Regions from separate parts of the Pseudomonas sp. B21-040 genome, predicted to be linked through region 2. Evidence: predicted binding sites of a transcription regulator. Region 2 holds the regulator's gene; the other holds the start of a gene.
The links. Region 2 encodes FliA, which starts transcription of late flagellar genes. Its sites were predicted from a motif close to CTAAAGTTTNNNNNNNNNNNGCCGNTAA; they were not measured.
Positions count from the first base shown of each region.

Region 1 (5,712 bases), 3.3 Mb from region 2:
GCGGGCCGCCCTGGAACGCCTGGCGGCCCACGCCAAGCCCAAAACCTGAGATCACCGATTTCTGTAGGCGCATGGCTTGCCCGCGATGGGCGCGCCGCAGTGCAACAGATACTCCGCGTTATCGTTCATCGCGGGCACGCCATGCCCCTACAGGGTTCAGCGGCTTTTTTTGCCGCCGAGCAGCGAGCCCATCAGCCCACGCACCAATTGTCGGCCTAACTGGTTAGCCGCCTGTCGCATGGCCGACTTCAACGCCTGCCCGGCTGCCGTACCCAGAAATTCCCCGGCCTGGTCAGTGAAGCTTGGCTCTTCGGGTGCTGGCTTGGCCGGCGTCGCATCGGGATCGGGGGCCAACCCCTTGCGCCCCATCAGCACTTCATAAGCCGACTCACGGTCGATCGGTTTGTCATAACGGCCCTGCAACGGCGAACCGGCCACCAGCGCCGCACGCTCCGCCTCGCTCAAGGGCCCGATCCTCGATTGCGGTGGCGCGATCAATACACGCTGGACCATCTCCGGCGTGCCTTTATCGGCCAGCGTGCCGACCAGCGCCTCGCCAATCCCCAACTCGGTCAAAACCGACAAGGTATCGAACGCCGGGTTCGGCCGAAAACCCTCGGCCACGGCGCGCAAGGATTTCTGTTCCTTGGCCGTGAACGCGCGCAAGCCGTGCTGAACGCGCAAACCCAACTGCGCCAGCACGTCATCCGGTAAGTCGCCCGGCGACTGGGTGACGAAATACACCCCCACGCCTTTCGAGCGAATCAGTCGCACCACTTGTTCCAAGCGGTCCTGCAACGCCTTGGGCGTGCCCGCGAACAGCAAATGTGCCTCGTCGAAAAACAGCGCCAGCAGCGGTTTGTCCGCATCGCCGCGCTCCGGCAATTGTTCGAACAATTCAGCCAGCAACCAGAGCAGGAAGGTCGCATAAACCTTCGGTGCTTCGTGCACCAGGCGACTGGCATCCAGCAAATGAATGCGCCCGCGACCGTCAGCGGTTGGCTGCAGGATGTCTTCGAGTTGCAGCGCCGGCTCGCCAAACAGCGCTTCGGCGCCTTGTTGCTCCAGGGTCGCCAGACGCCGCAGCAGCGCCTGACTTGAGCCGGTGGTCATCAACGCAGCGTCATCCCCGAGCAATTCGGGGTGGTCGCGCAGGTGATTGAGCAGCGCCTTCAGATCCTTGAGATCGAGCAGCAATAGCCCTTCGCGATCCGCCACCTTGAACGCCGCATACAGCGCCGACTGTTGACTGTCGGTCAGTTCCAGCAGGCTGCCGAGCAACAACGGGCCCATTTCACTCAAGGTTGTGCGCAATGGATGACCGGACTGGCCATGAATGTCCCACAGGGTCACCGGATACGCCTGGGGCTTGTGGTTCAGCCACGGCATCCCGGCAATGCGTTCGGCGATCTTGCCTTGCGGGTTGCCGGCGGCGCCGAGACCGCACAAGTCGCCCTTGATGTCGGCGGCAAACACCGCCACCCCGGCATCGCTGAAGGCTTCGGCCATGCGCTGCAACGTGACGGTTTTACCCGTCCCGGTAGCGCCTGCGACCAGACCGTGGCGGTTCGCCAGACGCATGGCCTGGGCGATGGGCTCGCCGGCAAGGTCAGCGCCGAGAACGAGTTGCAATGAGTCAGGCATTTTGTCACCCATGGTTAATCTTTGAGCCGGCACGGCCGATACAAAAACCGAGACTACACAGAAATTAGCGTCGGTAATTCCCTAAGGAGAGGACGGAAATATCAGCTTATTTTCAACACTGCCCATTTTGCGTGCCTTTATAAAAGCACGCTCAGGACATTAAGACCTTAGCGGAACCCCAAGCCATGAACAAAAACCTGCGCTTCAGCCATAAAATCTTGCTTGCCGCCGCCCTCGTCGTAATTGCAGCCTTCGCTTCGTTTACTCTGTACAACGACTATCTGCAGCGCAATGCAATACGCAGCAATCTCGACAACTACCTGCAAGAAATGGGCAGCGTGACGGCCAACAATATCCATACCTGGCTGGCGGGCCGTAGCCTGTTGATCGAAAACCTGTCACAAAACGTCGCATTGAACGCTGACACCGGCAACGTCTCCAAGCTTCTTGAACAGAAGGCGGTGACGTCAACCTTCATGGGCGCCTATCTGGGCAACAAGGATGGCACCTTCATCATCCGCCCAGACAGCAAAATGCCGGATGGCTATGACCCTCGCGCTCGCCCTTGGTACAAGAGTGCCCAAAGCGCCAGCGGCTCGGCACTGACCGAACCGTACATCGATCTCGCGTCTGGCCAATTGGTCATTTCCATCGTCAACAGTGTGCTCAAAGACGGTCAAAACATCGGTGTGGTCGGCGGTGACCTGAGCTTGCAAGTGATCGCCGACAGCCTCAACGCGCTGGACTTCAACGGCATGGGTTATGCCTTCCTGGTCAGCGCCGACGGCAAGATCCTGGTTCACCCGGACAAAGCCCTGGTGATGAAGTCCCTGAGCGAGGCGTTTCCGAAAAACACCCCGCGCATCAGCAACGACTTAAGTGAAGTCGACGTTGACGGCAAGACCCGCATCGTCACGTTCACCCCGATCAAAGGCCTGTCCTCGGTGAACTGGTACATCGGTCTGTCGGTGGATAAAGACAAAGCCTACGCAATGCTCAGCGAATTCCGCGCCTCGGCGGTCGTAGCGACCGTCATCGCCGTGGCCATCATCATCGCGTTGCTGGGCATGCTGATCCGCATCCTGATCCAGCCGTTGCACGTCATGACCCGCGCGATGGCCGACATTGCCGACGGTGAAGGCGACCTGACCAAGCGCCTGACCATTGAAAACAACGACGAATTTGGCGTTCTCGGCACGGCGTTCAACCGTTTCGTGGAGCGTATCCACGGTTCGATCCGTGAAGTGTCCTCGGCCACCGGCCAGGTCAACGAAGTGGCCCTGCGTGTGGTCGCCGCGTCGAACTCGTCGATGTTCAACTCCGACCAACAAGCCTCGCGCACCAGCAGCGTGGCCGCAGCGATCAATCAGCTCGGTGCCGCCGCCCAGGAAATCGCTCGTAACGCCGCTCAAGCGTCGAGCCAGGCCAGTGATGCCCGCAGCCTGGCCGAAGACGGCCAGCAAGTGGTGGATCGCAGCATCAAAGCGATGAATCAACTGTCGAGCATGCTCAGCGCTTCGAGCACCAATATCGAATCGCTAAACAGCAAAACCGTGAACATCGGGCAAATTCTCGAAGTGATCACCAGCATCTCCCAACAAACCAACTTGTTGGCACTGAACGCGGCCATCGAAGCGGCCCGTGCCGGTGAAGCCGGACGTGGTTTTGCGGTGGTGGCCGACGAAGTGCGCAACCTCGCACACCGCACTCAGGAGTCGGCACAGCAGGTGCAGACCATGATCGAGGAACTGCAAGTCGGCGCCCGTGAGTCCGTCAGTACCATGAGCGACAGCCAGCGCCACAGTCAGGACAGCGTGGAAATCGCCAACCTGGCGGGCGAGCGCTTGAACAGCGTGACCTTGCGCATCGGAGAAATCGACGGGATGAACCAGTCGGTGGCGACGGCGACTGAAGAACAGACCGCGGTGGTGGAGTCGATCAACGTCGACATTACCGAGATCAACACCCTCAATCAGGAAGGTGTGGAAAACCTGCAATCGACATTGCGGGCGTGCTCCGACCTTGAGCAGCAGGCAGCGCGACTCAAGCAGTTGGTAGGCAGTTTCCGTATCTAGTGTCTGAACCGGCCCCTTCGCGGGCAAGCCCATTCCCGGGGTTTTGCGTGAACCTGGGAGAGAAGGCTTGCCCGCGAGAGCGGTCTCAAGACACTACCAATCCTCGCTGTCGCGTCCCCCTCCGCCTCGGCCAATGGCGAAATGTCCTGCAGGATCGATGAAGTTGCTGAAGTTCAAGCAGGCTTAGGCGTGTCATCGGGCTCTTGCTGCAACTGTTCCCACAACTCGGCGGCGCCGGGAAACTCCGTACCATCTTCGGGGCTCATGTCCTCCGGATCGTAGCGACTCAAGCATCCCTCGCCTAATGTCGCTGGTGCCTTGGAAGTGGCTTTGTCGAGTGGATCGGCCATGGTCAAAACCTCAGTGTAGAAACGGCGAAGGGCCTGAAGCGATTGAACGCCCAGGCCCTTCGAATTTCAACCGTGTTGTATGACAGTCAGAACACTACGGTTTTGTTGCCGTGTACTAACACCCGGTCTTCCAGGTGATAACGCAGCCCACGGGCCAACACCATCTTCTCGACGTCACGGCCGAAACGCACCATGTCTTCAATGCTGTCACTGTGGCTGACACGCACGACGTCCTGCTCGATGATCGGCCCGGCGTCCAACTCTTCCGTCACGTAGTGGCACGTCGCGCCGATCAACTTCACACCGCGCATGGAGGCCTGGTGATACGGCTTGGCCCCCACGAACGACGGCAGGAAGCTGTGATGAATGTTGATCACTTTATGGGCATATTCGCTGCACAACTCGGGCGGCAGGATCTGCATGTAACGGGCAAGTACCACCACTTCGGCGTCGTGCTGTTTGACCAGGCGCGAAACTTCAGTGAAGGCTGGTTGCTTATCCTGCGGATTGACCGGGACGTGGTAATACGGAATGCCGTGCCACTCGACCATGCTGCGCAAGTCATCGTGGTTGGAAATCACACAGGAGATTTCGCAATCCAGTTCGTCACTGTGCCAGCGGTGCAACAAGTCGGCCAGGCAGTGGGACTCACGGCTGGCCATCAACACCACACGCTTCTTCTGCGCGGTATCGGTGATGCGCCAGTTCATCGAGAACTCTTCGGCAATCGGTGCAAACGCTTCGCGAAAGGCTTCGATACCGAATGGCAGCGAATCGGCACGAATTTCGTGACGCATGAAGAACCAGCCACTGAGATTGTCCGAGTGATGGCTCGCTTCGGTGATCCAGCCGTTATGTGACGCCAGAAAGTTACTGACTTTAGCAACGATGCCGACGCGGTCTGGGCAAGCAATCACCAGCCGAAAAGTGCGCATGAGGGGGAAACTCCAGAACTTCGCAAAGGCCGCCATTCTAGCGATTGCGCAGCAAAACTGCAGTATTGATGACGTACTACCCGGAAAACCGGCCTGCGGACCCCGCGTTGATAGCACCCGCTCCCCGCGCGTTGGGGATCTTTTAAACGATATCTAGAGTCAATTTGTGAATATCCGTGATGACTGCATCACACTACTTAATCGGCACCTCAATTGGCGCCTATTTCATCGAAACTAATTTAATTAAAACGCCGGTTAAATGTTTACTTGATGAAACACCCTGACTATTATTGCGGCACTGTCCCCTGCCATCCAGCGCCCAACATAAGGTAGTCCTCATGTCCTTGATCAACGAATACCGCGCCACCGAAGAAGCTATCAAAGAGCTGCAAGCCCGTTTGAAGAACCTGTCCCAAGACGACAAACTGCAAACCGAGCTGGAATTCGAAGGCAAACTGCGCACCCTGATGGGCGAATACTCCAAGTCCCTGCGTGACATCATTGCGCTGTTGGATCCAGAGTCCAAAACCAAAGCACCACGCGGCGGCGCAGTAAAAACTACTGGCACCAAGCGTGCTCGCAAAGTTAAACAATACAAAAACCCGCACAACGGCGAAGTCATCGAAACCAAAGGTGGCAACCACAAAACTCTGAAAGAGTGGAAAGCCAAGTGGGGCGGCGACGTGGTTGAAGGCTGGGCTACTCTGC
Region 1 is NZ_CP087176.1:5,221,280-5,226,991, forward strand. Features, by position in the region: gene LOY55_RS23990 (DUF721 domain-containing protein) at 1-49, shown strand, start outside; gene LOY55_RS23995 (helicase HerA-like domain-containing protein) at 157-1,644, opposite strand; gene LOY55_RS24000 (methyl-accepting chemotaxis protein) at 1,830-3,719, shown strand; gene LOY55_RS24005 (hypothetical protein) at 3,893-4,069, opposite strand; gene purU (formyltetrahydrofolate deformylase) at 4,156-5,004, opposite strand; gene mvaT (histone-like nucleoid-structuring protein MvaT) at 5,343-5,712, shown strand, end outside.
Region 1: the regulator FliA is predicted to act here: its motif matches at 1,659-1,686, upstream of LOY55_RS24000 (methyl-accepting chemotaxis protein).

Region 2 (5,712 bases):
TGGCCGAGGAATTGGTGCCGGGCGTGGTTTCGCTGTCGCAACTGCTCAAGGTGTTGCAGGCGCTGCTGGCCGAACAGGTGCCCGTGCGCGATATTCGCAGCATCGCCGAAGCGATCGCCAACAATGCGGCCAAGAGTCAAGATACTGCCGCATTGGTGGCCGCAGTGCGCGTCGGCGTATCGCGCGCAATCGTGCAAAGCATTGTAGGCACTGACTCCGAGCTACCAGTGATCACTCTGGAGCCAAGGTTGGAACAGATATTGCTCAATAGTCTTCAGAAGGCAGGACAAGGCTCGGAAGAGGGTGTTCTGCTGGAGCCAAGCATGGCGGAGAAGCTGCAGCGCTCGTTGATCGATGCGGCGCAGCGTCAGGAAATGCAAGGTCAACCGGTGATTCTGCTGGTGGCCGGTCCGGTTCGCGCAATGTTGTCGCGATTTGGCCGACTGGCAGTCCCGGGTTTGCATGTGTTGGCTTATCAGGAAATCCCTGACAACAAGCAAGTGACCATCGTTGCGACAGTAGGGCCCAACGGCTGAGGTAGTGGTTTATGCAAGTTAAGCGTTTTTTCGCCGCCGATATGCGTCAGGCCATGAAACTGGTTCGTGATGAGCTGGGCGCCGATGCAGCCATTATTGGCAATCGCCGGATCGCCGGTGGTGTCGAGCTGACGGCTGCCCTGGATTACAAGTTGTCGGCGCTGGCCCCGCGTGTTCCGAACATGGAACTCGAGGATGAGCTGCGCAAGACCCAGTCGCGGATCGTCACCGCCCAGGCCGAACTGAGCCTGCGTGGCGATGGCGAAACTGACGGCGACAAGACCACCAATCGCCAGCTGTTCGCCGGTCTGCCGCTGACCGCCGCCGAGCCGCTGATCGAGCCGACCTACGCCGAGCCGCGTCGCGCTGCGCCAGCACCGGCACCTGCCGCGGGCGGCGTGGATCCGCGTGCGTTCGACTCGATGCGTTTCGAACTCAACAGCCTGCGCGAACTGATGGAAGTGCAGCTCGGCTCGCTGGCCTGGAATCAACTGCAAGGCAGCCGTCCGGCCCAGGCCAATCTGTGGCGTCGCCTGCAACGCATCGGCTTGTCCGGCCCGTTGTCCCGCGATTTGCTGGCGATGGTTCCCGACATCGATGAGCCCCGTCAGGCCTGGCGCATGTTGCTGGCGCACCTGGCGCGGATGATTGCCACGCCGGAAGTCGAACCACTGGAAGAGGGCGGTGTGATTGCCATGGTCGGTCCTGCCGGCATGGGCAAGACCACCACGCTGGCCAAACTCGCGGCCCGTTACGTGCTTAAGTACGGCGCGCAGAACATCGCGCTGGTGAGCATGGACAGCTTCCGCATCGGTGCCCAGGAACAACTCAAGACGTTGGGGCGTATCCTCAATGTGTCGGTAACCCACGTCGATCCGGGCCAGTCCCTGGTTCAGGCACTGGAGCCGCTGCTGCGCAAACGCGTCGTGCTGATCGATACCGCGGGCCTTCAGGCCAGCGATCCGGCACTGCGCATGCAGCTTGAAAGCCTGGCCGGACGTGGCATCAAATCAAAAAATTATCTGGTATTGGCAACCACCAGCCAGAAACAGGTTCTAACAGCCGCTTATCACAGTTACAAGCGCTGCGGGCTCGCTGGCTGCATCCTGACTAAACTGGATGAAACGGCAAGTCTGGGCGAGGTGTTAAGCCTGGCGATCAGTCATGAGTTACCGGTGGCCTACCTGACTGACGGTCCGCGGATTCCGGATGATTTGCATCTGCCGCGTCGTCATCAATTGGTCAGCCGTGCCGTCAGCGTACAAATGCAGGAAGAACCCAGCGAAGAAGCCATGGCTGACATGTTCGCTGATATTTACCACAGCCCGACCAAGCAGGTTGGCTAAGGTAGTAATGAACAGTTTTTGTACCTACATCGATGGTCTGCCATGCATTGTTCCAATTGCGAACGCGCAGCCAGTAATGTGGCCTCCGTCTATGCAAGACAAGGTAAAGAAATAACATGGGCAGCATGCATCCCGTACAGGTGATCGCGGTGACCGGCGGCAAGGGTGGCGTCGGCAAGACTAACGTGTCAGTGAATTTGTCGCTGGCCCTGGCTGAGCTCGGCCGTCGCGTCATGCTGTTGGACGCTGACCTGGGCCTGGCGAACGTTGACGTCCTGCTGGGACTGACACCCAAACGTACCCTGGCCGACGTGATCGAAGGCCGCTGCGAGCTGCGCGACGTTCTGTTGCAAGGGCCGGGCGGTATTCGAATCGTTCCGGCGGCGTCCGGTACACAGAGCATGGTTCACTTGAGCCCGGCGCAACACGCCGGCCTGATCCAGGCGTTCAGTGATATTGGCGACAACCTCGACGTACTGGTCATCGACACCGCTGCAGGTATTGGTGACTCGGTAGTCAGTTTTGTTCGCGCGGCCCAGGAAGTATTGCTGGTGGTCTGCGATGAGCCCACCTCGATCACTGACGCCTACGCGCTGATCAAATTGCTCAACCGCGATTACGGCATGAACCGCTTCCGTGTCCTGGCCAACATGGCCCAGAGCCCGCAAGAAGGTCGCAACCTGTTCGCCAAGTTGACCAAAGTCACCGATCGCTTCCTCGACGTCGCCCTGCAATACGTCGGCGCGGTGCCTTACGACGAAAGCGTGCGCAAGGCCGTGCAGAAACAGCGCGCCGTGTACGAAGCCTTCCCGCGTTCCAAGTGTGCCCTGGCGTTCAAGGCCATCGCTCAGAAGGTCGATACGTGGCCGTTGCCTGCCAACCCGCGTGGGCACCTGGAGTTTTTCGTCGAGCGCCTCGTGCAACAGACCGCAGGACCCGTCCTATGACAGCCAGTGGCTACAACCTCTACAAGAAGTCGGCGCGTGACGCGCAGTACGAGCTGATCGAGCGTTACGCGCCACTGGTCAAACGCATTGCTTACCATTTGCTGGCGCGTCTGCCAGCCAGTGTGCAGGTTGAAGATTTGATTCAGGCCGGGATGATCGGCCTGCTGGAAGTATCGACCAAATACGACGCCAGCAAAGGCGCGAGTTTCGAGACGTACGCGGGCATACGAATCCGCGGCGCAATGCTCGATGAAGTGCGCAAGGGGGACTGGGCGCCACGCTCGGTCCACCGAAATACCCGCATGGTCAGTGACGCAATTCGCTCTATTGAAGCTAAAACCGGCCGTGACGCTAAAGATCACGAGGTTGCGGCCGAACTCCAATTGAGTCTCGACGATTATTACGGGATTTTGAACGACACCCTGGGCAGCCGCCTATTCAGTTTCGACGATCTGTTGCAAGACGGCGAACACGAAGGGCTGCACGAGGATGGCGCGAGTGCTCATCTCGAACCGTCACGCGATCTGGAAGATGAACGCTTCCAGGCGGCGCTGGCGGACGCGATTGCCAATTTGCCGGAGCGCGAGCGACTGGTGTTGGCGCTGTACTACGACGAAGAGTTGAATCTCAAGGAAATCGGTGAGGTCCTGGGGGTCAGCGAATCGCGGGTCAGCCAGTTACACAGCCAGTGCGCGGCCCGCTTGCGGGGGCGTTTGGGGGAGTGGCGAGCGCGCTGAAGGCAGTGTGGGGACACTGCGAACGTGGCTGGTGCGGTTTTGAACGGCACCGGTTGCGATCTGTTGTGCTCCAGACAGTCATCGAATGCATTGCCGGATTGATTGAAATGGCGCGTCCAGGTGCTGGGCGCGTTTAAGACTGCTTGGAGGTCGAATTGGACAAGAACATGAAAATCCTCATCGTTGATGACTTCTCAACGATGCGGCGGATCATAAAAAACCTGTTGCGTGACCTTGGGTTCACCAACACGGTCGAGGCCGACGATGGCACTACTGCCATTCCGGTTCTCAACAGCGGGAGCATCGACTTTCTGGTAACGGACTGGAACATGCCTGGCATGACCGGTATCGACTTGCTGCGTCACGTGCGCGCCGATGAAAAGCTCAAGCACCTGCCGGTGCTGATGGTGACCGCTGAAGCCAAGCGCGAGCAGATCATTGAAGCAGCCCAGGCCGGTGTAAACGGCTACGTGGTCAAACCCTTCACGGCCCAGGCGTTGAAAGAAAAAATCGAGAAGATTTTCGAACGCATCGGTTGATCCACTGCGCCACGGGGGAGCTATGGAGCATAAAGAATCTTCACTGGGCGATTTTGAATCGACCCTGAAAAAACACGCCGTCGAACTGGTCGCCAGCCTTGAAAAAGGCAGGTTCGGCGAGGCTGTGCAACTGATCCATGAGCTCAATCAGACCCGTGACCGCGGCCTGTATCAGGAAGTGGGCAAGCTCACTCGCGAGCTGCACAGCGCGATCGTCAACTTCCAGATTGACCCGAACATGCCGCAAGCCGAGGAAGTGTCACAGATCACGGACGCCACCGAGCGCCTGGGGTATGTGGTCAAGCTCACCGAGGCCGCGGCCAACCGCACCATGGACCTGGTGGAAAGCGCCACGCCGCTGGTCAACAACCTGAGCGATGAAGCCCAGGCGTTGAGCACCGACTGGAGCCGGTTCATGCGTCGTGAAGTCGGGGCTGAAGAGTTTCGTGAACTGGCCCGTCGGGTCGACGGTTTTCTGACTCGCAGTATCGAAGACAACCGCATGGTGTCGAGCAACCTCAACGACATCCTGCTGGCTCAGGATTACCAGGACCTCACCGGTCAGGTCATCAAGCGTGTGACCCAATTGGTCACCGAAGTTGAAAGCAATTTGCTCAAGCTCGTACTCATGGCCAGCCAGGTAGACCGCTTTGCGGGTATCGAACATGACCGTGAATCGATGCTGGCTGAAAAAGATCCGCAAAAACATCTCTCTCAGGGTGAAGGTCCGCAGATTCATGCCGATAAAAGAGAAGACGTTGTGTCCGGTCAGGACGATGTGGACGATTTGCTATCCAGCCTGGGATTTTAGAGTTTTAGCATTCTAGGTTTTTTAGGTTTTTAAACCTGTTAGGAGCACCCCATACATGAGCTTCGGCGCCGATGAAGAGATCCTTCAGGATTTCCTGGTTGAGGCCGGCGAGATTCTAGAGCAACTGTCCGAACAGCTGGTCGAGCTTGAGAGCCGACCGGATGATGCGGACTTGCTCAATGCAATTTTTCGCGGTTTTCACACTGTAAAAGGGGGCGCCGGCTTCCTCCAGCTCAACGAGCTGGTGGAGTGCTGCCATATCGCCGAGAACGTGTTCGACATCCTGCGCAAGGGTGAGCGTCGCGTTGATTCAGAACTGATGGACGTGGTGCTCGAAGCGCTGGACGCGGTGAACAGCATGTTCAGCGAAGTCCGCGAGCGCAGCCCGATCACGGCTGCCACACCTGAATTGCTGGCAGCTCTGGCCCGACTGGCCGAGCCGCAAACGGCTGATGAAGCTGCACCGGTCGCTGAAGTGTTTGAAGCGCCTGCCGCTGAAGCCGAATCGGGCGACATCACCGATAACGAATTCGAACAACTGCTGGACTCGCTCAATGCCGTCAAGGCTCAAGCTGAGGCTCCGGCGGCTGCACCTGCACCAACGCCTTCCAGCGATGCCGCTGCGAGCGACGAAATCACCGATGCCGAGTTCGAGTCCTTGCTCGATCAACTGCACGGTAAAGGCCAGTTCGCTGTCGATGCCGTGGCCGCCGCGCCAGCTGCACCAGCCGCCCCGAAAGCGGCAGGCGATAGCTCCGACATTACCGACGACGAATTTGAAGCACTGCTCGACCAG
Region 2 is NZ_CP087176.1:1,721,767-1,727,478, forward strand. Features, by position in the region: gene flhA (flagellar biosynthesis protein FlhA) at 1-536, shown strand, start outside; gene flhF (flagellar biosynthesis protein FlhF) at 548-1,882, shown strand; gene fleN (flagellar synthesis regulator FleN) at 1,999-2,829, shown strand; gene fliA (RNA polymerase sigma factor FliA) at 2,826-3,566, shown strand; gene LOY55_RS07760 (chemotaxis response regulator CheY) at 3,734-4,105, shown strand; gene LOY55_RS07765 (protein phosphatase CheZ) at 4,128-4,916, shown strand; gene LOY55_RS07770 (chemotaxis protein CheA) at 4,972-5,712, shown strand, end outside.